DNA from 4 places in the Paenibacillus sp. JT22N15 genome. Region 3 is predicted to be linked to each of the others. Evidence: riboswitches for the same ligand, from Rfam matches in the RefSeq annotation. Region 3 holds a riboswitch; each other region holds the start of a gene.
The links. A riboswitch is a leader RNA that binds a small molecule or an ion and turns the genes downstream of it on or off. The one in region 3 is predicted to bind cyclic di-GMP.
Positions count from the first base shown of each region.

Region 1 (7,860 bases), on a different contig from region 3:
CCTACAGCATCGTTGAAGGTCTGCGCCAGCTTGCGGAGGAAATGGGGGCGGAAATACGCACCTCGGTGCGTGTGCAGTGCATTGCTGCAAAAGGCGGCGGCGTAAGCGGAGTAGAGACGGAATGCGGTTTTGTGCCAGCCGATCTGGTGCTCGCGAACGGAGATGTGCTGTCCGTATGCCGCGATTTGCTCGGCGAGCAGCTGCGGCCTGCCATGACGAATCGCCATATTTCAACTTACGAGCCTTCTCTGTCCGGCTTTGTCACTCTTGCAGGCATACGCAGACGTTACGATAAGCTGCTGCATCATACTGTATTTTATCCGGAAAGGTATGGGGAGGAATTTTCGGCGATTTTCGCGCGCCGCGAGGCTCCTGCCGATCCTGCGATTTATGTATGCTGTTCCGCCTATATGGAACAGGAACTGGCGCCGGAAGGAGGCAGCAACCTGTTTATTTTGGCGAATGCCCCGTATACGTCGGACGCTTGGAGCTGGGAGCGGGAGGCGGAGCGCTATCAGGGCCGTCTGTTGAAGCAGCTGGCTGCCTATGGCTTGGAGGGACTGGATCGGGAAGCAGAGCAGCTTGCTTTGTATACACCGGAGGATTTGGAGCGGGATACGTCGGCATTTCGCGGCGCCATCTATGGCATTTCCTCGAATTCAGCAAAGCAGACGTTTTTGCGGCCGTCCAATCGTGCGGATTTGCGCGGACTATGGTTTGCGGGCGGAACGACCCATCCCGGCGGGGGAACGCCGATGGTTGCCATGTCAGGGCTGCTCACCGCAGAGGCGATGATTCGGCAGCATCATTAATGAATCTATTGGGGCAAAAGAAAAGCCGCGCTTAGCGGGGGCAGCAAAACTTCCAGCTAAGCGCGGTTTATTTTTAATGAAAAAAATAAAAAACCCTTCTAAGTTAGAGGGCCTGCTTGAAACAACTTATAAAATATCGGGACGACACGATTTGAACATGCGACCCCCTGGTCCCAAACCAGGTGCTCTACCAAGCTGAGCTACGTCCCGGGAAAAAAATGGTGCCGTCGAGAGGACTTGAACCCCCAACCTACTGATTACAAGTCAGTTGCTCTACCAATTGAGCTACAACGGCGCGGTTATGTATCGGACACAAGATGTATTATGCCACAGAACTTTAGGAGGATGCAATACCTTTTTTAAATTTTTTTGAAAAAAATTCGGGCAGCGTTCAAATGCCCGAATTGGCCTATTTTTTAACTTTAAAATGAACGACTGCGCTGTACAGCATTTTCCCGCGATCGGGATGAAACACCGCATGATGACTAATCGCATGAACTTGTAATAGCAGTGCTTTATTCGCTTCAATTTGCTGGTCAATGTGCTTTTCGAGCGTACGTAAGTCAAAAGCCTCAAAAAATTCGATTTTATCCTCAATTAAATCTAGTCGAAAATCCATCTTGTCCCCCCTAAAATCTCATTAATAGCTAGCATTCGCTAATATTATAACGTTGTTAGGCACTAGTTTCAAAGTATCATGTCAGATAATCTCGCTTTTTATAATTTACAAAAAGGTTTTCCTAAATTATACTTTAAAAGTGTCGAAATAAATAGAAAATTACATACTGAAAAAGGCAAACTTATTGAAAGATAGGGGCGCAAAGTTATGGGCCTAAGGTATTGAACTATGGCAGCCAAACCACCGGTACAGGACTATAGGCTGATTCAGCTGTTCAATTCGTCGCGGTGATTGGATAGCTTTTGTTTTTTCAGTGTAATAGGAGAGATGGAGAGAAAATGATGATTAACCGATTGAGAGAGGCAAAATGGTTAAAATGGACATCAAGGATTTCTGATTTCTTGAAGAAACAAAAGGTTACAACGAAGCTGTTGTTTATCACTTCATTAATCACCTTGTTCAACGTCGTCGCTGGCGGGTGGATTTTTATGCAAAATGCTTCGGTTAGAAGTGCAGTGAAAGCTTCAAATGAGCTTCAGGAGGCCAAAAAAGAATATCAAGGGATATCGGATTCGATGCTGCGCACGCTGCTTTCGATGATTGATGCCGTAGAAAACGGCAGCACCGGCGACGATGGAATCAACTTGGCACTTAAGTCGATGCCCGAGCGGGTAGAAAAATTGAAGGTTACACTAGCGTACCTGGATGAAAAATATCCTCACGGGGATAACGGCACCGCCTATTCGAACCAAGGCAATGTGTTTGGCCTTGCACTGGAGCAGCTTAATAAAGAAAACGGCAATCACAGCCTGCTAACCATTGAAGACCGCTCCGCCAAGGTCAAACAGCTTGTCAGTACATATACGATTGTTCTCAGCTTTGCGAATGAAACGGTAGAAAATTGGCTCGAAGTGGATACGGTCGCTACACAGGAGACATTAAATAAAAGTATTGCAGCTGCCAATACGATTATTATCATCAATATTGTTTTGCTGGCAGTACTGCCGTTCCTCATGTCGTATTCGTTAAGCCGGAATGTAAAAAAAGGCATCGTTGGTTTAATGAAGCGTATTACCGCTTATCAAAATAACGATTTCACCTATGATGAGAAGCTGGATCGCCAAGATGAATTTGGTCAAATTGACCGCTCGCTGGCGCAAATGGGAAGTGAGCTTCGTGACACCCTTCGTTCGACTATGGATGTAAGCACGGTTGTTCTGCAAGCCTCGCGCAATATGGGCGATATGATTGTTCGCAATCAGAACGCTTCCGAGCAGGTGAAGGAAGAGATTGGCAACGGCAAAACGATTTTGATGACCCAGTATGATGATGCAACTTCGATCTCGGCCGTAACGGAGCAAATATCGGCAAGCTCGCAGCAAATTGCGGCTTCAACCGAATATATTAATCGCGACATGAAAGAAATGAGAGAGTCATCGCGTATAGGCTCCACCGATATGAAGGGCGTTGTGCAGATGGTGAATCAGACGGTGCAGCAATTTGCCCGAGTTACCGAGTCCTTCGACCGAATCAATGAGCGCTACAATAATGTAACGAAGTTTTTGGGCGGCATTCAGGATTTGAACACACAGACGAATTTATTGTCGCTGAATGCTTCGATTGAATCGGCGCGTGCAGGCGAGCATGGCAGAGGCTTTGCTGTAGTAGCGGAGGAAATTCGCAAGCTGTCGAGCCAGACCGATATCATTTCCAAAGATATTACGAAGGAGCTTAAGCTTATTCAGAACGATTTTGCCGACAGCAGCCAAAGCTTGAGCAGCTTCTCGGAAGTGATAGAAACGACGAAGCAGGCATCGGTGACGGCTAGCGAAATGTTTAATGGTCTGGAAAATCAAAGCAGCGTATTGTCCGAGCAAATGGGCGAAATTTCTGTCGGCATTGATGAAATTACAAAAGGCATTACCGATATTGTTGGCTCAGTAGACAAGCTGCTGCAAACCTCCTCCGAGGTAAATGGCAAAATGGAGCAGATGAGCGGTATGTCCGAAGATCAATTCGAGGTATCGATTCAGCTTCAAGAGCTGGCTGAGAAACTGCAGGGCTCTTCCACTAATTTGCGCGAAAAAGCGGCTGTATTCAAGGTGTAAGCTAGCCTTTAGAGCGGATTGGAAAATGGAATAGCATCAATGAAATAGCTGCTTTCAGCGCCCGTGGGCGATTGGAGGCAGCCTTTTTTTTATCCAACTCTTTACAACAACAGAATATTAGTGTACTATTTAGATATAACACTAATACATTAACACGGAGGTGACTTATGCCGATTGAATTTGACAACAACCAGCCGATCTACATCCAGATCATGAACTACATTAAACAGCAAATTATTAGCGGGAAGCTTAATCCCGGCGATAAAATCGATTCGGTGCGCGAGCTTGCAGTGGAGCTGCAAATCAATCCGAATACGATCCAGCGTACTTTTCAGGAGCTGGAGCGTGAAGGCATCGTCGAAACAAGACGGGGACTTGGAAGATATGTAACGAGCGAGGAGGCGGCGATTGTGAGCATTAAGAAAGAAATGGCGGCTGATTTGCTCGGACGTTTCATTCAGGGGATGCGCGATTTGGGCTTTAAGAAGGATGACATTGTAGCGATTGTTACGGAAGCGGTTAGCAAGGAAGATCAGAAATAGGCGGGGGGAGAATAAACGAATGAAGAAGATAGTTGAACTGCAAGCCGTAACGAAAACTTACGGATCGAGAAAAGCGCTGCATAATATTAATTTAAACCTGGAAGCTGGCAAAATTATTGGTCTGCTTGGCAGCAATGGCAGCGGCAAGAGTACACTCATGAAGCTGGCGGCAGGACTCATTCAGCCAACCTCAGGAAGCGTTCGAATTTGCGGGGAGCCGATTGGCATCGGGACGAAGGCGGTTACGTCCTTTATGCCGGATCAGCCGGTAACCGAGTCGTGGATGCGGGTGAAGGATGCCCTTCGTTTTTTCAGTGACTTTTATAAGGACTTCGATCAGGAGAAAGCGGGAAGCATGCTCGATTTTTTGAAGCTGGATCGCAATGATCGCATTAGCTCCTTATCCAAAGGGATGAATGAGCGGCTGCAGCTCACGCTGGCGATGTCGCGTCAGGCTAAGCTTTATTTGCTCGATGAGCCGATAGGCGGTGTTGATCCCGTCGCGCGGGGCAAAATTTTGGACGCCATCGTTAAATTTTATAATGAAGACAGCTGTGTGCTTATCTCGACGCATTTAATTACCGACATTGAACGGGTTTTCGATGAAGTCATTTTTATTCAAAACGGTGAAGTTTCACTGCGTCAGGATGTGGAGAGCATACGCTCCAAGCATGGTAAAAGTGTAGATGAACTATTCAGGGAGGTATTTTCAGAATGATAAACTTATTGAAATATGACTGGAAACGCAATGCGAATTTAATTATGGGCTCGGCTGCTGCGCTTATTATTTTGCAGGGAGCACTTTCCTTTTTTAGTGCAACTCGTAATTGGCAGCCTGCATTGTCGCTTACATTAATGTTCATGGGCTATTTATTCGTTGCCTTCATGTTGATCATATTTTCCTCAAAGACGTACTCCCATAACCTTAAATCGTACGGTCGCCGCTTATTGCCGCTGGCCACGTGGAAAACAATCGCTTCGCCGCTTCTGCTGCAATTCGTATTATCGGCTGCGCTGAGTGGGATCGTGCTGCTTCATGTCTGGCTGTTTAAATGGCTGTCCCCAAGCGCCTTGCTGGATGTATTGGGTCCGCCTAATTTCGAGACGGGAGTCCTGTTTTTTATTTTAATATTTTGGACGCTCCTATTTTTGATGCTGACAGTCTATTTTTCGATTACAGTAGGGCATCTCTTTAATAAAAAGCTTTTTCCATGGGTAGCAATAGCAGTCTTCGTCCTGCTGCAATTTGTCATTAGCTATGTGGAGGAATTGTTGTTTAACGATAATTTATTCGGCACGATGGTCTCAGAGCCTACCGCTGAAGGCTTGTCTATCTTAGTGTCTCCAACAGGCGATATTTCGATTGGAAACTGGGGCGTTATGTCGCTTGAAATCGTGATCGGTGCTATCCTTGTGAGCATCATGCTGTACTTGCTGAACAAAAAGCTGGATGCTTAGAGGAAGGCGCGGCGAAGCCTGCAAGCCAAAGGTTGACAAACCTGCCATTAGCGCGTGACAATGTTCGTATACAACTTTGAAGATAGAAGGGACAACGAACTCATGACGCTAATGGAAAAATTCAAGCTGGCTGCCGCAGGCTATGACGCCTCCTCCGTCCAGTCCATCGTAATTGAACCGCTGCTTATTGAACGTGGAGCCACTCAGCAGGTCGCACCTTATTTGGTAAAGAAGGGCTATCGCAAAGTTTTAATCGTGTCCGACAACATCACATATGAAATAGCTGGAAAACAATTGGAAGCGGCAATTGCTGCGAAAGATATTGCGGTTAAGGCAACGCTGATTAAGCCTAACCAACAGGGAGATGTCATTGCGGACGAAGTATCCATTGTGCAGCTGCTGCTTGATATTCAGCATTACGCTGCGGAAGTGGTCATTGCGGCTGGTTCCGGCACGCTTCATGATATTACGCGTTATGCTGCTTTTACGGCGGGCATACCGTTTGTATCCGTGCCGACCGCTCCGTCCGTAGACGGCTTCAATTCCAAGGGAGCACCGATTATTATTCGGGGTGAAAAGATTACGATCGCCGCGATTGGCCCGGACGCGATTTTTGCCGATCTCGATGTGCTGACACAGGCTCCTGTCGCTATGGTAGCCGCTGGCTTTGGCGATATGCTTGGCAAATATACGTCCCTGTTCGATTGGTCCTACGGCTCGCTTGCGGGCGAGGAAGCTTATTCGGATATCGTAGCGACGATTACGCGTGATGCTTTAATGCAGTGTGTGGAAAATGTAGAGCTGATTGCCTCACGCAGCGAAGAGGGCATTCGCGCGCTGATCAGCGCTTTGATCGAATCGGGCCTTGCGATGCTGCTGTTCGGGCAATCCCATTCGGCCTCGGGCGCAGAGCATCATTTGTCCCACTACTGGGAGATGGAATATATTCGCCTTGGCAACCGCCAGCTGCTGCATGGAGCGAAGGTTGGCGTCGCATGTGCGGAAATTTCGGGGCTGTATCATCGCTTGGCGGATGAGCAGGCGCCAGCGATTAGCGGGACGGAGCATGCGGAACGCATCAGCCAGCTGATCGCGGAAATTCCGAATGAGGAGACCATTCGCGGCTGGCTGAAGCAAGTGGGTGGGCCATCCACAACGGCTGAGCTAGGTGTGAGCGACGAACTGCTTGCCCGCAGCTTGAGTGAGGCGCATTTGGTGCGGCCTAATCGTTATACGCTGCTGAGAGCGTATAACGAAGGGGCGGGGAAGTAATATTCTTGTAGATAGAGAATAGAGTTGGGTCGTGGTGCGAATGTGAAGCTCCCATAAGAAGCCTAGGGGAGATTCGCACCTCGAAATTTGTTGAATCATACATAAAATGAGTAAATTCTTTAAAAATCAAGAATTGTCTGCGAACGTTATAGTATTATTTTCGTTTGATTTAGATAAATGAATGCCATTGTGGCACCCATTTATCTATTTTTCGCTGTCGCACTCTATGTGAGTGTGTAGATTGAAACGTCATCATGTATCCTCCGATAGCTGCACATTTAGTCGTACTCTGTATGAGTGTATAGAAGCTAGCTGGAGGGTTTACTTTTGGGCGATAAGCCACACTGGTTTTGAATGATGGCACTTTGTTGGGTCGGTGGAGCTAATACACGGTTTGTTATACTAGGGAGAGTATGCAAACGATAATGGAGTGTCAGAAACTTGGCGGACACAGAATCCGCTATTTAACCGGATGACGGTCAATCGAGAATTAGGCGGACACAGGAGCCGCTAATGCTGTGCCAATTGCCATTTTGACGCGATTATGAGGGCAATAGCGGATCTCCTGTCCGCTTACGGGCTGAAATCGTATAAAAGGCTACAATAGCGGAACCTCAGTCCTTAGGAAATGGAAACAGTTACCATTTGCGCCGTCTGAGACATAATCGTCTCCTTCTGTCCCAGCCTAACAAAATTAGAATAGGTATGCCTCGATTAACAGCTTAATGCCATGAGGAACAGAGCGATTGGGGCCTGATCACAAATCCTTAGTCCATATTCCTGTTATAGTAGTGATTAACGAACATCAATTGAACAAAAAAACAGACCGCCAAAAGTAATAGGGGGTCAGGTCTTTCTTAAACGATTCGCAGGGTCTCCCCTAAGCGGAATATAATAACTTCAACCCTCGCTGAACACCTTCATATCTTGCATATTCTGCATATCGTACATATCCAAGATTTCCGGATCCGGACATAGCCGGACGTATTCGACACTCACTTCATAACCATCAACAACAAATGAATCGCCGCGATCATCCCCATTGGATA
Region 1 is NZ_JBXENV010000008.1:259,750-267,609, forward strand. Features, by position in the region: gene AC50X8_RS17740 (phytoene desaturase family protein) at 1-812, shown strand, start outside; tRNA gene AC50X8_RS17745 (tRNA-Pro) at 949-1,022, opposite strand; tRNA gene AC50X8_RS17750 (tRNA-Thr) at 1,032-1,107, opposite strand; gene AC50X8_RS17755 (YrzA family protein) at 1,222-1,431, opposite strand; cyclic di-GMP riboswitch class I at 1,596-1,679, shown strand; gene AC50X8_RS17760 (methyl-accepting chemotaxis protein) at 1,833-3,539, shown strand; gene AC50X8_RS17765 (GntR family transcriptional regulator) at 3,707-4,081, shown strand; gene AC50X8_RS17770 (ABC transporter ATP-binding protein) at 4,101-4,799, shown strand; gene AC50X8_RS17775 (hypothetical protein) at 4,796-5,539, shown strand; gene AC50X8_RS17780 (sn-glycerol-1-phosphate dehydrogenase) at 5,600-6,811, shown strand; gene AC50X8_RS17785 (DUF6713 family protein) at 7,807-7,860, opposite strand, start outside.
Region 1: another riboswitch for cyclic di-GMP. It lies ahead of AC50X8_RS17760 (methyl-accepting chemotaxis protein); the one in region 3 lies ahead of AC50X8_RS08470 (condensation domain-containing protein).

Region 2 (7,860 bases), on a different contig from region 3:
CATAAATAGCTCTCCAATCCAATGGCCGTGCCATTCTTCTTTCTACTTGCTCGAGAGGCTTAAAACCATACTTGGCATATAAAGTCTGAGCATCTTTTGTACCTAGATTAAAGCTTGTTCCTTTTAGTTTGGGGTGCTCCAATATGGTTTCTAATAGCCACTTGCTAAGTCCTATACCTCGAAACTCGGGTATAACAAATACATCCCCTAACCAGGAAAAGCGGACAAGGTCGGTGACAACTCGCGCAAAACCAACTAGCTTCGCTTGTTCCTTAAGCGGATTCCCCTGATAAATGCCGTAGCACAAAATGGAGTGTTCAATGGCTGCTTGTACAAGTTCTTTGTCAATTCCGTTTGCCCAATAAGATTCCTCGTTTAGAAATTTATAAATCGTTTCAATATCCAAATAAGCTTTATTTGTGCTAATTGTAAATCCGTCGCTTCTAGTCCAAAGTTTTTGTTCTTCCAAAGGGCTGCAGTCCTTTCTGAGTATTCCTTTGAATTATCATACTGTTGAAGGAATAAAAATTCAATATTCTATGCGGCCTATTATTTTGTAAGTTTTGCGAGATTAAACAGAGATTTTGTCGAGAAATTGTAGAGTTGCCCTATTTATAATGGAGGAGTAGGTGAAAATGGAGACGGACAAGCTTTACGAGCTTCATTTTCAAAAAAATAGCATGTCCAAAGGAATGGTTGAAGAAGATGATGATAACCGAGAAGCGGCAAATGAATGTCATTCGCCATTTTCGCTATCCTGAGCTGGCTTGCTGTATAAGCGAGGGAGCCCAGCACCTACGACAGCTGAATTTGAATCAAATGACCGATTACACCATCGTTCGTGGCTTTTATACCCATCATAGAGGTCATTTTATTGGCATTACAGCTACTTCTGAGGGGCCTTTGTTTTTTTATGACAAGCAGTATTTTCAGCTTTCGGAAGGGAAATTTATGATTACTCTGGAGCATGATGATAAGCGGAACACGTTTTCTTTTTGGTGGGACGGGGTGGAAATATGCCGCCTGAACTACCAGCGTCAGCTTTATCGGTACAATGAGGGAATCGTAGATGATGGTATTCGTGATTTTTTTGCGTGGCTTTATTTGTCGACAGGACCAAGGAAGTTTTGGAGATTCCAAAAGTTTTACACGGTCAAAAGCAGCTAAACGCTGTTTCGGGTATCGGAATTTTATCAACCGACATAGGATTGATAAAACGCATGATGGAGTTGAAGCGAGATGGGCGCAGAACATTTGAAAGAATTTCAAAGCTTGAAGCACGAAGATGAAATGCGGTATATGCTCCTGCTTAGAGACGTAAAGGGCATGCTTAAAGAGCGGAAGGAAGAGCCTTTTATGAAACGGTTAAAGCGGAGATGGATGAAGAAAAACCAGAAAATACAAGCCTCAGCCTGGAAATAAAAAAGATTTAACGTATTGTTTATTGCAAATAATGGGTATATACTAGAGATAATCATAGTTTAATATAAGGTAGTTTTTCTACCTAACACCACTTACAAAACTTTACACGATAACGGCAAACCTGTCGAAAGGCAGGGACGCAAAGCTAAAGGGCCTTCTCTATTATTAGATGGCAGCCTAGCCACCGAAGGGAGTTTTTTTTATGCGCAAAAGTTTAACGGTTATGATTTTGCTGGCGTTGATTCTGTCCGTGTTCCCTCAAGCAACTGCTCAAGTGGCAGCGGCAGCTGGGACAAGCTGGCTCGACGAATCCAATGTGGATAAAGGAAGCATCGGCATTCGTTATGAGGTCAAGTCAGGCGTAGATACAAGGCTGGTTGTAGCCAAAGACGGCAAAAATTATACGTATGCGCTCCGGACAAACCAGACAGAAGAATGGTTTGCGCTTCAACTGGGCAATGGAGATTATACGATTTCATTATTGGAAAACGTAAGTGGTACCAAAAAATATAGAGCAGTTCATACAGGCAAAGTTACCTTGAATTTGAGTGACAGCAGCCTCGTCTATTTGAACTCCATACAAAATATTGATTGGAGCAGCAACAGCAAAGCGGTTAAGAAAGCATTGGAACTGACTAAGGGAGCAAAGACGGATACCGAGAAGGTAACGGCGGTTTACAATTATATTGTAGCGAATATTTCTTACGATCATCAGCTTGCGGCTAAGGTGACCAACGATTATTTGCCTCAAATCGATCGTACCTTTAGTTCGCAGAAAGATATTTGCTACGGCTACGCTGCATTAATGGCAGGCATGCTTCGCAGCTTGGACATTCCGGCCAAGATGGTGACGGGCAAAGCGTCTGATGTATCAAATTATCACGCTTGGAATGAAGTATATTTGGACGGCAAATGGATCACGATCGATACGACGCTTGATGCTGGCCTGAAGAACAGCAAGAAAGCGGGCAAAATGATTAAAGACAGCTCGCGTTATACGGCTGCTAAAGTTTATTAAACGGAAATAAACACATATAACTCAATAGGTACACACAGAAGCTTCGTCTATCCTTCATCGGATGGACGAAGCTTTTTTGCAGTTATTTAGCTGACGGATAAAGGGGAGGCTTGTAAAGTTTTTGTACAGTTGGGCTGGATATAATTTTCTTATTTGAATACAAGGAGGAAGAGGATGGAAAATGACGTGGTATTCGTAAGGTAATGTTTTTGTACTAGGCATTATCGGTATTCACAACAAGAGAGAAACTAGAGGAGATAGAGAAAAAGAGAGGATTGATGAGATGCCCGCAAGTAGACAGAGAGCGATCAGGCACAAGATTTCCTGGATCATGCTGCTCGTTTTGCTGCTGCAAGCTGCATTACAGCCATTCGCAGCACCGGTACAGGCAGCAGGACCGATTACAGGGCTGACTTTTACAAAGACAGCCAGTGTGAGCACTGTTAATGTAGGAGATACCTTCAAGTATACGATCTTGTATCAGGCAGATGGAGCGACTCATGTCGGTAAGAATGTAACGATTGTTGATACAGTACCGGCACAATTTGAAATTGTAGATGGCTGGGAGGATGGAGGCTGGGATACGAAAAATGGCCAAACTCTAACCGTCAATGCACATCCATTGCCTTCCGGTACTTCGGTGAAGCTGGAAATTCCCGTGAAAGCGAAGCCGACTGGCTCAAGCTCGGTTGTGCCTACGACGAATACGGCGACGATTACACTCGTTGATTCAGCGGAAAGTACAACGGCATCGGCGAATGTAACGATTAACGCGGACCCGAATCCGGTAGCTACACCGACGCCTACAGCAACACCGACGGCGACGCCAACTGCTTCGACCTACGACAAGTGGTGGGCTTATAAAAGCCAAGCTACTGGATTTGGCAGCACAGTTCCGATTATTGGCGGAGCGGTTGAGTATACGGTAGGCATTAAAGGCGAAGCCGGCAATGATAACCCTGGCAGCTTGAAAAATGCGACGTTAGTCGATACACTGCCGCCAGATGCTGTATATGTGAGCTCAACAGAAGGCGGTGTCTATGATTCAACAGCTCGCACGATCACTTGGTCGAATATTGAGCTTGCTTCCGGACAATCTTTCGAAGCGAAAGTATCGGTCACCTTCCCTGACGATTTAGGGTATGGTCATCCGACCGGAACACCGCTGGAACGCAAAAATAATGTTGAAATTTTGAGCGGTTATACGCTCGAAGGTGGCGGCTCGGTCACTGATCCTGACGCTGATGTGACAACTAAATTCGGAGAGCCAGTATCTGGCGTTTCCGGACTAACCAAGTCGCGTGTTTACCAGTATCGCTGGCATGGCCAAACACAGAAGTTCAACATCGGCGGCATCAGCAATACGGGGACGAATGTAAATACCTCTTTGTCGAACCTGGTATTGACAGATGTGCTGCCTGCGGAAATGGACTACAGCAGCATTAAAATGCCAAATGTTTTCACTTCCCAGCTTCGTTATAAAACAAGCGATGGTACGACTGAAACTTGGCATGCGTATAGCGGCAGCCTTGCGCCTAACGGCACAATTACAGTGAGCACGACAGCTGGTACGAACCGCATTGTGCTAAATGCTGGCGAATTTTTGGTTGCCTTGGAGTGGTCGTTCAGCACCCTAGCTCCAGGAGGTACAATTGGCGGCATTGAAATTACAGGGACCGTTAGAGATTTTGCTAATGGCACGAACACCCCTGTCGTCCACGGTGATCAAGTAACGAATCAAGTCACGCTGGATTATCAAGCGCTGAATGTTACCATTCCGGGCCAATGGGATGACAAGCCTCAGAAAACGGCTCAGGCAGATTTCAACATCAACAATGAGAAGCCATGGCTTGTAGCTAATAAAGCGATTGGAGCGGGAAATTTCCGTCCACTCAGCACGGTGCCGTTCACACTTACGGTCCGCAACGATATTAAAGCAACGGGACCTTATATTAATCCAGTTGTCTATGATTTATTGCCAACAAGCTTTGATTATTACACGAATCCTAAAATAGCTGATCCTGCTGCGGCACTGGCAGCCTCGTTTACATTTACGGGCACGCCTGCTGGAGCAAGTGCTCCACAGCTGGAGCTTGTTGATAAAAACTGGAACGGTACGGGACGGACCCTTGTGAAATGGTCATGGTCCGACGGCACCTCTTTTGCTCCAGGTACAAGCTTTGAAATCAGCTATAAAGGCGAGGTCCGTGCAGGTACGCCTCAAGGTACTACCTACACGAACGATATGTATATTACAACAAGCGATCCAAATTCAGAGTTCTGGCATACAGGGGATTCCGCACAGGATAATCCGCAAAGTTTGCCAGCGTGGCAAACACGCAACAATACGATTAAAGATACAGTTATAGGCTTTGATCCAACGGCGGGAACGGATGAGTTTTTTGTTCATGCTTCAGCGAACGTAACGGTACGCAAAGCATCTCTCGTCCAGTCGACAAAATGGAATCAAGGCGATTTGGAGCCTATTTTCCGGGCATCAGATGATGCTACGTATGATGGAGAACCAGCTCTTCCTGTACAGCCATTTGATTATGATGGCGATATTGAATACACCGAGTACCCGCGCTACAGCGTAACGTACGAAGGCGGAACAGCGGATTACAGATTGGCAGTTCGCAATAGCGGCAATACGAGACTCGGCGTCATTGATGTGCTGGATATTTTGCCGCATGTAGGCGATAATGCACTGCGCGTCAACAGCGGTTCGCCTTATGAAGCAAGGGGCTCCCAATGGCAGCCTAACCTAGCGGAAGTACTCTCTTCCGGCAATAAAACCTTTACATCCTCAGCGGCAGCGGGAAGCAGAACGGTAAACTACACGCTGTCCGCGTATTACAGCAAGTCGGTTAATCAGGAGCAGGTTGTCAATTTCACGAATGTGAATGACAGCAAGCAGGGCTGGATCGAACAAGGGAATTACCAAAAGGATGATTTGACAGACATCAAATCGCTCTACTTCCAGCTGTCGAACATTGTAGGCAGTGATGGAGCATCTGGACTTGCGCCAGGCGACTATATCGTATTGGATTGGAAAATGGATGCCCCTGTAGGAGCACCGACAAATGAAGTAGCTTGGAACTCTTTTGCCATTCAAGCAACTGAAATCGGTGCAGGCAATGATGAAGGCAGCAAAATGCTTCCAACAGCGCCTAACAAAGTCGGCTTCCTGATTCACCCGAATGACGAGCATGTACCGCTTGGCGAAATCGGCAATTTTGTCTGGTTCGACAGCAACCGTGATGGCACGCAGGATGAAGAATATCCAGGCGACAGCGGCCAAGGTGCAGGTATTAACGGCATTACCGTAAATCTGTACAAAGCGGGTGAAACGACACCGTTCAAGTCAAGCAAGACAGGCTATCATTACAATGGAAGCCCAGGCTACTATTTGTTCCAGGGACTTGAGGCAGGAAATTATTTCGTAGAGTTTGTGCTGCCAGATCGCTACATGCCGACGACAGCCAATGTGCATGGCGCAGATCCAAGCCATACGAATGACAATGACTCCAACCTGGTAACGAAAGGCGCTGCAGTAGACGGTTATACGCCATATCGTACGGATACGATCAGCTTGGGTACTGCTGGTAAAATTCCGACAATCGATTTGGGCTTAATCGAAACAGCATCACCTACTGGCGAGTCTTACCCAACCATCACGTTTGAGAAAGAAATTACAAGTGTGACGCAAGGCTCCTCGACAATTGCTCCATCGCAGCAATATGTAGTGGTAGGGAACGATGTGCATTATAAGCTTTCTTTGAAAAATACATCTTCTGTTACTTTGCATAATTTTAAAATTTCAGATGCGCTTGACAGACTGCAAGCTGGCTTTGAATTTACTAAGCTGACGTATAATGGCGAGGAAGTTGCCTTGAATGGCGGCAGCCATGACAGACCAGACATTATTGGCCAGTTGGCTAATAGCGGAACGAATCCGTCTATTGTCATTAAAAATCTTGCAGCAGGAGCGGGATTGACGCTTGAAGGCGTATACCGTGTCACGAGTGCGGATTTGGATTTGACAGATTTGGATAATGTAGCAACCGTGTATTACAATGAATCCCCTGATCCGATTAAGGATGAGGCTAGCATTCCGACAGCAGGGCTTAAGATTGAGAAAAGAGGCAGTGCAGTCGCTGTATCCGATACAGCAGCAGGAAGCTGGATTAACTACACGGTTAAAGTAACGAATACAGGCAAACGCGATTTAACGAATGTTGTGATTACGGATACGAAAGTATCCGGCATACCGAGCATTCCATCGCTAAAATCTGGGGAATCGAAGGAATTTACGTATTCCTATCAAGTAACATCAGTAGATACAGCAGCGGCTTCCATTATCAATGTGGCTAAAGCTGTTTCCGATGAAACACCGCCGGTGACGACTGAGCATGAAATACCTGTCGTTTCGGATGAGCGGGGCTCCATCGGCAATTATGTATGGCTTGACCGTAATGAAGATGGGCTGCAAGATGCAGCGGAAACAGGCATTAATGGCATTATCGTTAAGCTTTATGACGATGCAAACCATGTATTGGCTGAGACCGTGACGCATGATGAAAATGGCAAGCCAGGATTTTATTTGTTTGCCGGATTGCCGCAAGGCGATTATCATGTCCAGTTTGTCATTCCGGCAGAATACGGCGTAACGAAGCCGGAAGCTGGAGCGGCAGATGTGGATTCCAACAAAACGGATGGCCAAGGAATAACCGAGGTCATTACGATTGGGCCGGCAGGCTGGAATGATCTGACGATTGATTTGGGTCTTGTTCCACGCGGAGAAATCGGGAATTATGTATGGCTCGACCGCAACCGTGATGGCTTGCAGAACGAAGATGAGAAAGACGGAATTAATGGCATTGTGGTGAAGCTGTATAAAGGCAGCAGCACAGGTACGCCTGTAGCTGAAACTACAACAGCGAATGATGCAAGTGGCAAGCCGGGTTATTATTTGTTCGATAATTTGCTTGCAGGCGAATATTATGTTCAATTCGTTTTGCCAAGCGATTATTTGAAAACAAGCGCGGAGCAAGGAGCGAACGCAGCCCTTGATTCCAACGCAACGGATGCAGACGGCATAACAGTCAAAATTGTTATTAACGAGACGGCTGGCTGGGTTGATCATACGATTGACCTTGGCGTAGTTGCCAAAGGGGTTATTGGCAATTATGTATGGTTTGACCGTAATGACAACGGCAAGCAGGATGAACTGGCTGCGGATGGCCGCAATGGCGTTACCGTACAGCTTTTTGATCAAAACAAACAGCAAATTGGAGAAACCATTACAGCAAATGATGCGAGTGGAAATCCTGGCTATTATTTGTTTGATCAATTGCCAAGCGGACAATATTTTGTGAAATTTATTGTGCCAACTGGCTACACCGTAACGAAAGCTGAGG
Region 2 is NZ_JBXENV010000011.1:61,752-69,611, reverse strand. Features, by position in the region: gene AC50X8_RS21600 (GNAT family N-acetyltransferase) at 1-469, opposite strand, end outside; gene AC50X8_RS21595 (hypothetical protein) at 697-1,167, shown strand; cyclic di-GMP riboswitch class I at 1,527-1,611, shown strand; gene AC50X8_RS21590 (transglutaminase-like domain-containing protein) at 1,625-2,440, shown strand; gene AC50X8_RS21585 (SdrD B-like domain-containing protein) at 2,724-7,860, shown strand, end outside.
Region 2: another riboswitch for cyclic di-GMP. It lies ahead of AC50X8_RS21590 (transglutaminase-like domain-containing protein); the one in region 3 lies ahead of AC50X8_RS08470 (condensation domain-containing protein).

Region 3 (7,860 bases):
AAACAAATAATGACATTCAAAATATTCGAACCAGCTCATGCCCCATCTTTGGAAGCTGATTCAACCTCCGCTTCGCACAGTATTCTTCCCTAGCCGTTTCAATCGCAGGTCCCACAATGCCATTATTATTTTCCGGTATAAATCGCAAGAAAGTCATGCTGCTGGTCCTCGGGATTTTTGTTGTTTGTAATATAGTATCCCTATTTGCGCCAACCTTCACCGTTGCACTAATCGCCCGTATTATTCCAGGCTTTTTCCATCCCATTTATTGTTCCTTGTCTTTGACAGCAGCTGCTAGCTCCGTAAGCAAGGAAGAGGCTCCAAAAGCTATTTCTAAAGTGATGCTTGGCGTGACCGCAGGAATGGTACTTGGTGTGCCCATCACAAATTTTATAGCTAATGAAACTTCCATAGAAATGGCGATGGTCTTTTTTGCTGTCGTAAATGCTGTGGCCTTCATCGCAACATGGCTATTTATACCATCTATGCATGTTACGGAAAAACTTTCATACGGAGCCCAGTTAAGCGTATTAAAAAAACCGATTATTTGGCTAGCTATTGCTGCTGTTGTACTTATAGGCTCAGCAGGGGCTAGTGTTAGCAGTTACATTGCAGTACCTTGAAACCATTACTCATATTTCGGGGAAAATGTTAAGCTTGACGTTATTTTTATATGGCTTGGCCAGTTTGCTGGGCAACTTAATCGGAGGGAGGCTGCTCTCTAAAAATCCAATGAGAACAGTCGTGACTTACCCCATCGTATTAGGATTGTTTTTATCAGGGATGGGTACACGATACATCGTGTTAGGAGGAATTATATTTTTGGTATTTAGTTTGTTAGCTATTTTACTGAGAATGTACATGTATCGTCCGACCAAACAGCACTCTAGATAAGAAGTGCAGGCATGCAGCTAACGCGAGGACTTTTGTTGAAGCTGCGCCTGCCTGTAAAAAGGGATGCCTCCGGCCCTCAGCATAATGGGGGCCTTTTCTTACACATTTCGCTCAAGCAACGTCCCCAGTTGCTCTGCCAAGACATGATGGGGGACAGGCTTGTCATTCGTAAACCACCATTCCACAACCCCTACGTAAGCAGAGGCAATAAACCTGACTAGAAGATCTTCATTTAACTTCTCATTCTTCCCTTTGATTACCTCAACCTCATTCGTTAATTCTTCGATAAGCAAGTCGAGAAACCGGCCGCGAAAGTAGGGGGCGCCTTTACTCGCCAGCATCATGGAAAAAAAGGAATAATGAAGCTCAAAGTATTCCGTCCACATCAAAGTGGCTTCGGTAAATTCCAATTCGGCTGCGGATTTGCACATTTCCCTTAACACGTTGATGTGTTCTTCGATAAGCTTGTCCAGCAAATCAAATTTATCCAAATAATGAAGATAGATCGTTCCGCGGCTCACATTCGCCCTATCGGAAAGATCCTGGATCGTAATATCATCAAAATTTTTCTCTGACATCAAATCAATAACCGCTTTTTTTAACGCTTCCTGGGTTTTGAGTATTCTCCGATCCACTTTAGCCAACTGGGAATCACCAATCTTTCTTTAATAATAGACAATGATGATGCAACTGTTCATTACTTAACAAATCCAGCTCATTTAGCAATTGCAGATGTCCGGTGTCTGTTTATAATTATAGACGTGAGTACATTAATGAATCAAGGAATAGTAGAAATTCAATGTTTTTGATGTCCGAAAAACGCATCGGGGATTATACGTAAAAAACGGGGGGAAAGAACAATGGAACGTCTATGGACGAAATCGTTTACGCTCATGACGATAGGAAACCTATTTTTGTTTAATGCCTTTTATATGCTGTATCCGACGATGCCGCTATTCATCACACAGATGGGAGGCAGCGAATCGCAGGTCGGGCTGGCGATGGGCGCGTTTATGCTGTCCGCCGTTATTTTTCGCCCCATCGTCGGCGGGATGCTGGACCAATTCGGCAGGCGCCCGTTTCTCATTTGGGGGCTTATTCTGTTCATCCTGGCAATGTATATGTATAACTGGGTTGGAGGAATTGTTGTGCTGATGGGGCTCAGAATTTTGCATGGTATGAGCTGGGCCGTTTCTACAACCGCCTCAATGACAGCGATTACAGACATGATTCCAGCGGGCCGCCGCGGCGAAGGAATGGGATGGTTCAGCACATCCATGACCTTGGCTATGGCAGTCGGTCCGATGTTCGGGCTCTGGGTGACAGAGAACCAGTCGTACAGCGCTTTGTTTTTAATCGCCGTCGTCCTCTCTGCGATAGCGCTGCTCCTGACGTTAGGAGCAAAAATGCCCTTCCAGCCCAAAACGGGCGTAAGAAAAATAGAATTGTTCGAAAAATCCGTTTTGCCGATTGCGGCATCCGTCTTTTTTCTGTTTATCGCGTATGGGGGCATTACAACATTTGTTCCGCTGTTCGCTAAGTCGATTCAGGTCAATTCCGGCGCATTCTTTCTGGCCCTTACTGCATCACTGGCACTCAGCCGTCCCATTTCGGGAAAACTTTCGGATCGATACGGAGAGATTTCTGTTATCGTACCAGCCCTTGTCATTACGATTGGCGCCTTGATTGTGCTCAGCATGTCGACCGGCTTAGGCGGTGTGCTTGTTGCGGCGATTTTATATGGCATCGGGTTTGGCTCCGCGCAGCCGGCCCTTCAAGCGGCAACGATCCGTCTGGCCCATCCAGAGCGAATCGGAGTTGCCAACGCCTCGATATCGACTGCTAATGATCTTGGCATCGGGCTCGGTGCGATCGTGCTAGGCTGGGTTTCCCAGTATATGAGCTATCAGGCGTTATTCACGGTCAGCGCTTTGTCTGTTGCGATTTCCTTGCTGCTGTTCACTTTATTTGTGAAACGTTTGTTGAAAAATAATGAATAAATGGAGGAACAATCAAATGGAATATGTGAAACTCGGAAATACGGGCTTGGATGTATCCCGAATTTGTCTGGGCTGTATGGGCTTCGGAGTAGCCGTGCAAGGAGGGCTTCAATGGATTATTAATGAAGCAGACAGTCGTCCCGTTATTAAAAAAGCACTAGAGCTTGGTATCAATTTTTTTGATACAGCTAATGTATATTCAGCCGGATCAAGTGAGGCGGTTATTGGACCTGCTTTAAAGGAATATGCAAATCGGGATGAAATCGTGCTGGCTACTAAGGTGAATGGGCGCATGCAGGTCCAAACGGTGCCGGACTTTCTCGAAAGGCCATTATGAGCGAGATTGATAAAAGCCTGAAACTCTTCAGAAAGAACCTGTAACCTCACCTATTGTTGGTGCTACAAAAATATCGCATATTGAGGATGCTGCAGCTGCTCTTTCCATAAAGCTGACACCTGAAGAAATAGCCCAGAAAGATGATCTTGAAAAGAATAAGCGGATCAATGGCTGGACGCCCATTATCTTGTGAATACATATGCCGAACCTTTTAGACAATAAAGGAAAAATCGATACCACAGAAACGCGGTGATGCGTTAAACTGAATGCTTATAAAGATGGCTGTCGAGACCTTCTCGACAGCCTGATGCCGCCTAAATGGCGGCTTTTTTGTTTTAAAATTTTCATAGCGTTACGTATCAAGGAAGATAAATCTGCGCAGGATTATTTCGTTCTAGTCTATCCAAGTTTCGTCTCCTCCCATAGACTTTCATTCTCTTCATATTAATAGGACCCCTCTCCCAAAAACTTTTTGTCGAATGAAAATATAAAAAAATGTAAAAAACGTAACTATTTGATGAACGGATTGTTTATAGATTAGGAATGGAATAAAACAAACATAAAATGGATAAAGGCATACCTATGGAAACATAGGGACGCAAAGCCATGGCCTAAGGCATCAGACGATGCTACGGTTGACAGGTTGCTGGAAAATGGGAGCAGACTGTCCAAAATCCGGGCAGTTTTTTATTTATCAAAACAAGTTATTGGGGGTAATTTGATGAAACGTTTTTATTATCCATTAACACATGCGCAAAAACGAATTTGGTATACCGAGCAGTTTTACCCCGGAACGAGTATTGCCAATTTGAGCGGTTTTCTCAAGCTTAGATCGCATGAGGGAATGGATTGCAGCAGGAAGGGAACAAAACCGTTGTCCAGCAAAATGGCAAACCAGCCGATTCAGTAGTCAAGCTGGAGGTGATTATGCCGGTAGCTGTAGCTATTAACGTATCACGAACGGTAGGCTGGTTTACCTCCCAATATCCGGTTGTGCTCGACATGAGCTATACGGACGATTTAGCCTATCAAATAAAACGGGTGAAAGAAGATTTGCGCCATATTCCCAATAAGGGAATCGGTTATGGCCTGCTGCGATATTTGGCAGCTGATGAGCATAAAGCAGGGCTCACCTTCTCATTCAAACCGGAAATCAGCTTCAACTATTTGGGGCAATTCGACAGCGAGGTGCAAACAGACTTGCTTTCACCATCCGTATACGATATGGGCGCGCAAACAAGCCCGGAATCTGAAGCGCTGTATGCGCTCAGCTTAAGCGGTATGGTAAGAGGCGAACGCCTCGTTGTGTCTTGCGCCTACAATAAAAAGCAATATTTGCGAGCTACGATAGATCAGCTGATGGATCGCTTCCACCATCATTTGCTTGTATTAATTCAGCATTGTACAGCCAAGACAGACAGAGATTTCACACCTAGCGACTTTACGGCGAGCGAATTGCAGCTCGAAGAGGTCGGAGATATTTTTGACATGCTGGCAGAGAAGTTTGGCTAAGAGAATGAATTAGCGCGCAGTTTAACTTGCTGCGGAATGGATAGAAGGAGGCCAAGCACAGGTGAACGGGATTACTTTTCAGAAGGATCAAGTACAAGATATTTATTTTTTATCGCCTATGCAAGAGGGCATGCTGTTTCACACGCTTCTGCACCCCGGACAGAGCTATTATATGGAGCAACTGGCCATTTCGGTGAAAGGCTCATTTCGCAAAGATTTGCTGGAACAAAGCATGAACGTGTTGATGGATCGGTACGATATTTTTCGTACCGTATTCCTCCACGAGAAAATCAACCGGCCGGTTCAGGTTGTATTCAAGCAGCGAGCGTTCCATGTTCAGGAAATAGATTTATGTGATCAGCCCCAAGAAGAGCAGCAGCGACAGCTTGCTGCCTTCAAGCAGCAGGATAAAATGCTGGGATTTGATCTGTCCAAAGATATTTTAATGCGGACGACCGTTTTTAAGACAGGTGAGGACACGTATGAATGGATATGGAGCTATCACCACATTATGCTGGACGGCTGGTGCTTTGGCATTATTGTAAAGGAGCTGTTTCAGATATACAGCGCCTTGCTGAATCATAAGCCATACGAGCTGCCCGTCTCGAAACCATATAAGGAATATATCAACTGGCTTGGCAAGCAGGATAAGGAGGCTTCGCTTGTCTTTTGGTCGAGCTATTTAGCTGAATTTGAGGGGCAGGAGTCTTTCGCCGAGCAGCGCAGCAGACGCAGGGAGGAAGGTTATTCGTCAGGCGAGCTTCATTTTAAGCTTGGAGAGGAAGACAGTGAGGCTTTCTCTAGACTGGCAAGAGAGCATCAGGTTACGTTAAGCACAGCGATTCAAGCCGTTTGGGCTATTCTGCTTAGCCGTTATCAGCGCAGCAGCGATGTGTTGTTTGGAGCAGTTGTATCGGGTCGTCCCGCTGAGATTAGCGGTGTGGAGAGTATGGTGGGCCTGTTTATCAACGTAATCCCAACCCGTGTCCAGATCGTACCGGATATGACCTTCAAGCAATTAGTATCGGAAATGCAGAGACTTTCAGTGCAAACCGAAGCGCATCAGTACGTGCCGCTTTATAATATCCAGAGCCGAATAGGCCAGCAGACGTTAATTGATCATATTGTTGTGTTCGAGAATTATCCGCTTCAAGAGGCCGGCAAACAAAGTGACGAGCAGAGTCTGGGATTTACGATGGGTGACATTCATATTTTCGAAAAAAGCAATTATGATCTTAATCTTCTCGCTGGGCCTGGCAAAGAGATGGTGATGAAGCTAGCATACAATGCCAATGTGTATGAAAGCTCCTTCATTAAACGCTTGAAGGCGCAGCTCATCTACATGATCCGCCAGCTCGTGAGGGAGTTCAATAAGCCGCTTGGTGAGCTTGAAATTGTGCCGGAGGAAGAAGCGCATCGCTTATTCGCTTTTAACCGTCTGGATGGCCGGGACGGGGAAATGGCAGCAGCAAGCAATATGACGCTTGCTCAGCGATTCGAATGGCAGGTGGAGAATACGCCGGAACATCTTGCCCTTTCTGCTCCAGATGGATTATTTACTTATGCTGAGCTGAACGCTCGTGCAAATAAGCTCGCTTACGTGCTTCGCGGCAGAGGAGTTAACGACGGGACTATCGTTGGTCTGCTCGTTCACCGCTCATCAGATATGATTGCAGCTATTTTAGCCGTTCTTAAGGCTGGGGCGGCGTACGTCCCAATCGATCCTGCGTACCCAGAGCAGCGAATCAGCTACATGCTGGAGGATAGCGGAGCGAAGCTGCTGCTCACGCAGTATTCGTTGACAAGCGTTATCGAGAAAGTAGAGTATCAAGGAACCCTTCTGTACCTCGATGATCCAGAGCTGTATAAGGAAGCTGCCGCCAGCAATTTAGACACTGGGGAAGCGCCAATAGACACATTAGCGACGACTCCCGGAGGCTTGGACAGGCTTGCTTATGTGATGTACACTTCTGGTACGACTGGCCAGCCTAAGGGGGCGCTGATCACACATGCCAATATTTCGCGGATTGCGATTAATACGAACTATATTGAAATAACTAAGAATGACAACGTGCTGTCGTTGTCCAATTATGCTTTTGACGGCTTCACCTTTGACTTATTCGGCGCATTGTTAATTGGGGCTGCACTGGTGCTTGCTCCAAGCGATACGATTATGCATGCTGGCAAGCTTGTACAGTTCATTAAAGAAGAGAAAATTACGGTCATGTTCGTCACGACGGCGCTGTTCAATCTGCTCGTAGATGAGGAGGATTCGTGGATGAAGAGCATCCGCAAGGTGCTGTTCGGCGGAGAACGCTCATCGGTGAATCATGTACGCAAAGCGCTGCATAGCATGGGACCGGATAAAATCATTCATGTATATGGCCCAACGGAAAGTACGGTGTTTGCGACCTTCTATCCGGTTCATGCGCTTTCGGAGGATATGGCTTCCATCCCCATTGGCAAGCCGCTTAATCAGACTTCAGCTTATATTGTAAATGAGACGGATCAGCTTCAGCCGATTGAAGCGGTCGGGGAGCTTATCCTGGGCGGTGAGGGGCTGGCGCTAGGGTATTTGAATCGGACAGCTTTAACCGCAGAGAAATTTGCTCCAAATCCGTTTGTACAAGGAGAGCGTATTTACCGCAGTGGTGATTTGGCAAGGTGGCTGCCCGATGGGAATATCGAGTTTATAGGACGCGTCGACGATCAAGTGAAAATTCGCGGCCATCGTATTGAGCTAGGTGAGATCGAGAAACAGATTGTAAAACTTGAGCAGGTTAAAGAAGCGCTCCTGTCTGTTGCATGTCGTGCTTCGGGCGAGGCATCGCTTTGCGCTTATGTTGTATTGAAGCCTCAAATGGAGTTAAGCAAGAATCAGCTTCGCAATTATTTGCTAAGCATGTTGCCAAACTATATGGTTCCGCCAGCCTTTGTTTTTCTTGATCGACTGCCGTTGACCGCCAATGGAAAAGTGGATCGGCGAAGCTTGCCTGCAATGACGGAGTTCATGAATGAATCCGAACACTACGCACCTCCTCGCAATGATACCGAGGCCAGGCTCGCTGTAGTATGGTGTCAGGTACTCGGGGTAGCACGAGTCGGTATTCATGATGA
Region 3 is NZ_JBXENV010000003.1:538,153-546,012, reverse strand. Features, by position in the region: gene AC50X8_RS08500 (TetR-like C-terminal domain-containing protein) at 1-16, opposite strand, end outside; gene AC50X8_RS08495 (MFS transporter) at 117-623, shown strand; gene AC50X8_RS08490 (TetR/AcrR family transcriptional regulator) at 993-1,538, opposite strand; gene AC50X8_RS08485 (MFS transporter) at 1,755-2,894, shown strand; partial or broken gene AC50X8_RS08480 (aldo/keto reductase) at 2,911-3,254, shown strand; partial or broken gene AC50X8_RS08475 (transposase) at 3,305-3,442, opposite strand; cyclic di-GMP riboswitch class I at 3,795-3,882, shown strand; gene AC50X8_RS08470 (condensation domain-containing protein) at 4,081-4,743, shown strand; gene AC50X8_RS08465 (non-ribosomal peptide synthetase) at 4,805-7,860, shown strand, end outside.

Region 4 (7,860 bases), on a different contig from region 3:
AATGGCCGCTTCCACGTCGCTTGAGAAGGCAAGTCTTCCCGCTTGGCGGTTCGCGTGTACCAATTCAGCAAGACCCGGCTCATAAATGGGAATTTGACCGTCATTCAGCTGGTCAATTTTGTTTTGGTTAATGTCGGCACAAATGACATGATGGCCTTTCTCTGCGAAGCAAGCGCCGTTCACCAGGCCAACGTAGCCTGTACCAATTATCGTAACTTTCATTATGCATTCACTCCACTTTTCGCAAGGCTTAAAATCTGTTCAAGCGATTTAATTAAATCTGCGGAAAACTCCTGACGTTCGAGTGCGAACTCTACATTTGTCAAAATAAAGCCCGGAATTTCACCGACATCGTAGCGTCTGCCCTCAAATAGATATGCGAGTACGTCCTCGACTTGGTTCAGCTTTTGCAGCGCATCGGTCAATTGGATTTCCTGGCCAGCTCCGACCTCTTGCTGCTCAATCAGATTGAATACTTCCGGCGTCAGCACATACCGCCCCATAATGGCAAAGTTGGAAGGCGCTGTGCCCAGCTTCGGCTTCTCTACCAGATTGTTCACTTTAATAAAACGATCATTCACCTCAGATGGATCAATGATGCCATAACGCGCCGTTTCTTTATCCGGTACATGCTGTACGCCGATAACCGATTTGCCCGTTTGCTCAAAAGCATCAATCAACTGCTTCGTGCATGGCGTCTCGCCTTTAACGATGTCATCACCAAGCAGCACGGCGAAAGGCTCATTGCCGATAAACTTGCGTGCGCACCAAATCGCGTGCCCGAGACCTTTTGGTTCTTTTTGACGAATATAATGAATGTCGACCTTGGAAATTTCCTGTACCTTCTCAAGCAGATGCAGCTTTTGATTTTTCAGCAAATTCGCTTCCAGCTCAAACGCATTGTCAAAATGGTCCTCAATCGAACGTTTGCCTTTACCCGTTACAATAATAATTTCTTCAATCCCGGATTGTACGGCCTCTTCTACAATATATTGAATCGTTGGCTTATCCAGGACGGGGAGCATCTCTTTCGGCATCGCCTTTGTTGCTGGCAAAAACCTCGTTCCAAGTCCGGCTGCCGGAATAATCGCTTTTGTTACTTTCATCGCAAATCCCTCCCAAGTTAGATAAAAAGTGGTTACACTTCAATAAACACGATACTATTTATCTGAACATCCGTTGCCGCAAGACGGCTTTTCCATTCCTGTGCAACCGGAGCGAGTACCCGGTTCTCCTTGATCACGAGCGTATGCCAATCGACCAGCTCTGCAATCGTCTGTGCTTCCGAGCAATGAACATAAGAAGGCAATTCCCAGATTACAACTTCGTAGCTATCCCGAAGCTGCGCCATCAATTCCTCAGCCGACGTTTTCATGGAAAGGCCTCCGCCTACCACGCATACTTCGATGTAATCCAACTGCTGTCCGGCGGTTTTGATTTTGCCATAAAAGCCTGGGCTAATTGACCATTCCGCATAGCCTTTTTTGCCGGAAGCCGTACTTGGCAGCTTGCCGTTCGGGTTAAACCTCACCCAAGCGACCTTGCTTTCCACAGCCAGCTTCTGCGCCAGCTGCTTGCTGATATTCCCGCTCGCACCTTTGCGGTCAAGCGTTCCAAAGGCCAATGTACGCTTCCCGCTTTTCTCCATCACATGGCGGTAACGCATTGCACGCGACTTCGCTTCCTCTGCCGCACGGCGCTTCAGCCATCCCCCATAAAACGGGATAGCAGCTTCCGCCCGGCTGGCGAGCTTCGTCGTTTCCATCGGAACCTCGGCGAATATCGCTTGCACCTCCGGCGCTGTCTGCAGCTTGCGCGACATCATATGCAGCAGAAGCCATAAGCACAATAGGATAATCAGTCCGCCAACAAATGCGAGCAGCACATAAAATAACGGATTGGGGTTCACATAAACCGCCTTCTCCGCACTTGCTTTATGCAATAAAACTACGTTGTTGATTTTAAACAGCTCCAAGCTTTGCGAACGGAACACGCTAACGATGGTGTTGGCAATGGACGCTGCCTGCTTACGGTCACCATCGGTTACGGTAATTCGGATAACCTGCGAGAGCTCGACGCTTTTCGCGCTAACTTTGGCAGCCAGTTGATCTGTGCTGTAAGGCAGGCCAAGCGCCGCAATTACCTGCTCCAAAATCAGTGGATTTTTCAAAATCACATTATACGTATCCATCAGCTTGAGACTGCCTTGAATGGAAGTGAAATTATCACTTGTCTCTTGTGAGGTTATTACAATTTCAGCCGTTGCCTTATAAGACGGAGGACTTTGCATTTTCACATAGCCCACTGCGACTGACAGCAGCAGTGCCGGAATAATGACAAACGGCAATCTGCGGATGATCAGCTTAACCATTCTGTGTATTTCCAAATCTCTCATCCCCTTGCAAAACAATCATTCGCCCGTCATAGCCTGGCGTTCATTCCTATTCAGACTGTCTATGACTTGGAGTTCGCTTCTGCTGGTACAATGCCAGAACGCAGCTCCTTGCTTGGCGGTATGCTGCTGGACTCCCCCAGCAGCAGGCTTAAATCAAAAGCTTCATCGAATACAATGGCCGCTGTCATCTTATTGCGTTTGGCCCAGCTTACGCGGATAAGACGACCGTTTGCCTCGAACGCCGAGCCGATAATTTGCAGCCTGACCTTCTTGCCTTCATGCATCGCCGCCTTCTGCGGGAGTTCAATTCGGCAGCCCGTGTAGCTAATATCAAGCAGCTGTGTCCGGTAGCGCTCTTCTTGATCGACCACGATCGAAGCGCGCCGCTTCAGCCTAACTCTCGGGGACTTGCGATTTATCGACTTATAGGTGTACTTGAAGTTAGAAAGATAACTGGTCACAGAAGTCCACACGCCCGCCTGGAAAATGCCCTTAACGAACTCATCCGCACTGCCATATACTTCAGCAAGCCATTTGCGCTCCTCATCAATGTTGCTCCAATGAAGCTTGAAGCCCACCTGAAATCCGGAGCCATGCTTATCATAAAATATTTTTTCGGCAGCTACGCGTATAGCGTCCTGGGATAACGGAATATCCAGCTCCATGCGCTCTGGGAGCGGCAAAATCGAGTCCGTATAAATACGGCAGCCTGTCTCGCTAATATCCAGTGTCCTGACGTTTTCCATCTTCAGCTCTTCATCATCCATATAACGAAGCGTGAGCGGCAGCTCCTTGGCAAAGCGTTCCGCCTCCCGCATGCGCGGGCGTTCAAAACCAAGCAACAGCGCGAGAAGCAGGAATACTCCGTTATAACCGAGCCAAAATAAATTAATAAGCATAGGCTGCAATTCATTTTCTCCTGCACCCGCAATACGCCCCACATTTAAACCCATCAGTACAATCGACAGCGCAAGCAGAACAAACAATGGCATCATATAACGATAATTAATAGACGTTTTGTTCTGATAAATGCCTTTCGGCGTCACTTCAAAGGGAATAGCCTTGCGGAAGATTGTTTCCTGAAGGGCTGCGAGGAATAGCGTTGGCGTCATGGCCGTCTCGTAAACATTGTTCCAGAACACATTAAGCTTCTTATTCGTTAAATAAGGTACAACGGTAACCGAGAACAAGAAATACGGCAGCCAGAAAATAAGCAGTTGTTTCAAGCTTGTTTCAAGAATCGCCACACCAAAGGTCAAAAAGAGCATAGGAGACAATATGTACATAAAGCGCGTAACGCCAAAGTACCAATACAGCAGGTTGGAGAAATAAAGCAGGCGCTGCATCAAAGATAAACCCTTAGCCTCAAGCGGATTGGACATCCTCGTCGTCTGTATCGTGCCCCTTGCCCAGCGGGCCCGCTGTTTGATTTGATCGGATATGGACTCAGACGTTAGTCCTAGTGCCAGCACCTCATTCAAGCAATAAGAATCAAATCCATTGGATTGAAGCTTCATCCCTGTAGCCAAATCCTCTGTTATCGTACCGATAACGAAACCACCAATATGGTCAATGGCGCTGCGCCGGAAGATGCAGTTGCTGCCCACATAAATAACAGCGTTAAAACGGTCTCTTCCAGATTGAATAAGCCGCATAAACATATCTTGCTCGTTCGGAATGTTGCGCCCTTGGTAATAGTTGTATTGGAAAATATCTTCGTTGTAAAAAACTTGGGGCGTTTGTACGTAAGCAAGCTTCTCATTCTCTGCAAAAAATCCTACCGTTCGCTGTAAAAAATCCGGTTTGGGCATCATATCGGCATCTAAAGTAAGGAGCAAATCGCCCTTCATCTTCGTCAGCGCATGATTCAAATTACCCGCTTTAGCATGTTCATTTCCGGGACGATCGAGATAATGAACGCCTAAACCTTCGGCTAATTCTCTCATTTCCGCTCGCTTTCCATCATCACACACCCAAATGTTTAACAGATTTTCCGGATAATTCAAGTTTTTACAAGCAAGTATGGTTTTTCTAACCAAGGATGGCGGTTCATTGTAGGTAGCGATCGTAACATCCACAGAATAAAGGTTGTCAGGTAATGGCGCAGGCTTTCTTTCAGTGGGTTTTAGCAGAAGAATGTGGAATAAAACGGATTGAAAAATAGAAATGATTTCAAAAAATAGTAACAACGATCCAAAAATTAATGACCAGCCAGATGGGAGTGTTTGTACAAGTCTCCATACTAGATACACGATCATGATAGCAATGGATAGCGTTGTTAATATGTACCTAGCTTTTGTTTTCAAATAACCCCAATCCTTTGCGCTCTATTTATTCGCCATAATTCCATTCCTTTTCTGACTAATCTACAACATGGATTGACTATACTGTCTAATTTCGCTGTCGATATTTGTTAAATCGGCCGGAAATATGATATTTTTGGCGGCTAAGGCTCAAATTCAAAGTTATCTTATCACAATCCTTGCCCCTTTAAAAGTTAATTTTTCTTCTTAACATTGTAATCTTATTGGCAAAAGTGTAGAAAAAAAGCGAAAAAACTCTAATTTTACGCGGTTTACGCGAAATTAGAGTTTTCTCAGAATACCTATTTAGTATTATATCAGCCAGTGTTTGATAGAGTTGAGACCAGGACTTGACGACTAGCCCCGTCTAATCTTTTAAAGCGTTTTTTGCAGCGTTTGGTAAGCGCTCAGGCTATCAGCCGACGAATCGATATGCCAGTCCAGCTCTTTGTTCTCGTTGAACCAGATCAAGCCTTTAATTTGGCTGTACGCTGGCGATTGCACTTGATTCATCGCATCAATAACCCATTCGTTTTTGCTGCCGCCGCTTTCTGTTGTGCCAGTTTCAGCGATAATGATCGGCTTGCTCGAAATGCTTGTCAGCGCTTGGTACGAAGCGTAGAATACGTCGTTAAAGCTTCTCCACGAGCTCCACGATTCTTTCGTTCCAAAGTTGTAGCCATCGATCGAAAGCAGGTCTACGTAAGCATCGCCTGGGTACATAGCTGTAAACGATGCGTTTTTGCCAACATTTTCAGCGTTTACGTTGTACATGAATTTCACATTCGTTGCGCCTTGCTCTCTGAAAATCGTAACGACACGTTGGAATGCCGCTTTGTAAGTCTCGTTTGTGTTAACTGTGCTGTCGCCAACGCCCCAGCCGTACCAGTTGCCATTGCCTTCGTGGAAAATGCGAAGCCAAATTTCAGGGTTTTTGTTAGCTGCTTGCCAGTTAACCAGTTGTTTTGCCGTTTGTTTCAGGTAAGCGTCTACTACGCCTCTATTAATATCAGCAGTCGAATATTCTTTGTAATTTTTATTTTTAAACTCAAGGGTAAGTAGGTTAATCGAACCATTATTATTTACATAGTCCATAAAGCCCTTCCATTCATTAATCCCTTGGTTCGAGTTGACAAAAGTATGTACAACATCTTGGTGTCCACCGATTAGTTGCTCGTAGGCAGCGATGTTGTTCAAGCTTTGGTTCGGCCAAGTGCCGATCCATGCTCCGTTGTAAAAGTTGGTTTGCGCGCTAGCAGGGAGTGCCCAGAGTAATGTCGAAGCGAGCATAAGGAGTGTAAGAGCGAATTTTGTAGTTTTCATAGTAAGTTCCTCCCCCGAGCGAATGATGGTCGTGGTCCGAAGAACACGCCGCACCTTCATCAGGCAAAGGAGGCTATGTCGGGCTTCGGCAGCTGGCGAGCATATCCTGTTTAAGGATGAAGCCCCTATAGCTTTGCGCACATCAGGTTTCCCTGAGTTTGCCTTTTCGTGTAAGCAATAAAAAAAAGATAGTCCCTGCTCCCGAAAGAACAAAGTCTACCTTGATTAATAAAGGAAGAATCGATGTTGAATTCGGTAGCTGGCGAGCATATTCCGTTAGGAATGAAGCCCCTGTAGCTTTGCGCACATCAGGTTTCCCTGAGTTTGCCTTTTCGTTAAACGATCTAGGTATAAAGTACGAGCTAAAGTAATATGGTGCTATTGTACACCTTAAGCGCAAATTTCGTCAATTTATTTTTTCATAAATTTATACAACGAAAAAATATCCATTAAAGTAGCAAATCGCATACACAATATGAAGCAGGAAAAACATCATGAAATAAAACATTTGCAGCGCCTTATTATTTTTCAGCACATCCGCAAAATAAATGTAGAAGGGGAACGCAACCATGACATAACGTGGAATGCTCTGCAAAAATTCGGCGCTGGCGAACGGAATGAGCATAAGCAGCAATCCATAGGCAAAAAACAGCCATTCATGAGCATTACGGCGAATATCTTTCCAGCGCATAATAAGAAAGGCAGCAAAAATGACGAGGACGGCATTCGCGATAATAAAGGCAAGCAGGCCATTTTCCCAGCCGCCATTTCCTGAGAAATAAGGCTTTTGGATAAAATGAATATAGTTCGAGAACGGAGCAACCGTCTTGCGATACCAGTTGATGCTTTGCTCGGTAATCGGAGCCAGCAAATCGCCAGTAAGCCATTTCATGTACAACAGATAACCGGCTAGCGGCAGCGCCGAAATGATTGCATAGCCTAAATACTTCGTGTCCTTCCACTTGAAACGGTACAGCCTGTGTTCGATCAACAGCGTACCCACAACGAAAAACAAGTTGACGAAGCCCAAATTGCGCGTCACAGCGGACAAGCCCCCGAACAGAAACGCGAGAAAATATCGTTTTTGCATCGCATAATAGACGGTCATTAGCGACAGCATGAGGAACAGGCTCTCTGTATAAGGCACGGCATAGAAGATGGCGGTCGGAAAAATGAGCAGCAGCAGCACCGCGACTTGGGCGTGCTCCTGTTTCAGTCCTCTTTTTAAACAAATGCCATAAAAATAAAAAAGTGATACGAGCAAAAACAAATTCGATAAAACCGATCCCACGACTGTCGCATCGTATTTAGAAATAGACTCCACCAAAAAGACTAACAAAGGGTATAAAGGGAAAAACACCCAATTTGCACTAGGATGCGATTCGTTGATGTTATACGTATCATAGCCATTTTCGGCAATTCCCAAGTACCATACGCTGTCAAATTTCCTTAGATCCTCGAAGCTCGGCTTCTTCAGCTGTGAAATATCCGTCTGGATCGAGAGCTGGCTCGATGTGAAATCATGCCCCTGCACGACCGTATAGTCCGGCGGAATTTGATAGTTCGAAAACAGATTCATGCCGAGAAAGCCTGCAAAATAAAGCAATATTCTCGTAATGACAAACAAGGAGAGCAGGAAGATCAAAACTTGCGTATTCGATTTTGCTTTAAGCAGCAGCGATTCCATTCGTCACCTCGTCTCTTGTAATTGCTGCGATTTCGTTTCCACCGGCACAACGTTATGCAGCACGGTTTCCACGAAGTATTTCGGGCGTTTCTTCGTTTCAATGTAAATTTTGCCGATATATTCGCCAATTAGTCCAATGCACAGCAGCTGAA
Region 4 is NZ_JBXENV010000020.1:30,544-38,403, forward strand. Features, by position in the region: gene tuaD (UDP-glucose 6-dehydrogenase TuaD) at 1-222, opposite strand, end outside; gene galU (UTP--glucose-1-phosphate uridylyltransferase GalU) at 222-1,106, opposite strand; gene AC50X8_RS29020 (Wzz/FepE/Etk N-terminal domain-containing protein) at 1,139-2,386, opposite strand; gene AC50X8_RS29025 (glycosyltransferase) at 2,455-4,653, opposite strand; gene AC50X8_RS29030 (glycoside hydrolase family 26 protein) at 5,074-6,021, opposite strand; cyclic di-GMP riboswitch class I at 6,106-6,194, opposite strand; cyclic di-GMP riboswitch class I at 6,273-6,360, opposite strand; gene AC50X8_RS29035 (mannosyltransferase family protein) at 6,449-7,708, opposite strand; gene AC50X8_RS29040 (glycosyltransferase family 2 protein) at 7,712-7,860, opposite strand, start outside.
Region 4: another riboswitch for cyclic di-GMP. It lies ahead of AC50X8_RS29030 (glycoside hydrolase family 26 protein); the one in region 3 lies ahead of AC50X8_RS08470 (condensation domain-containing protein).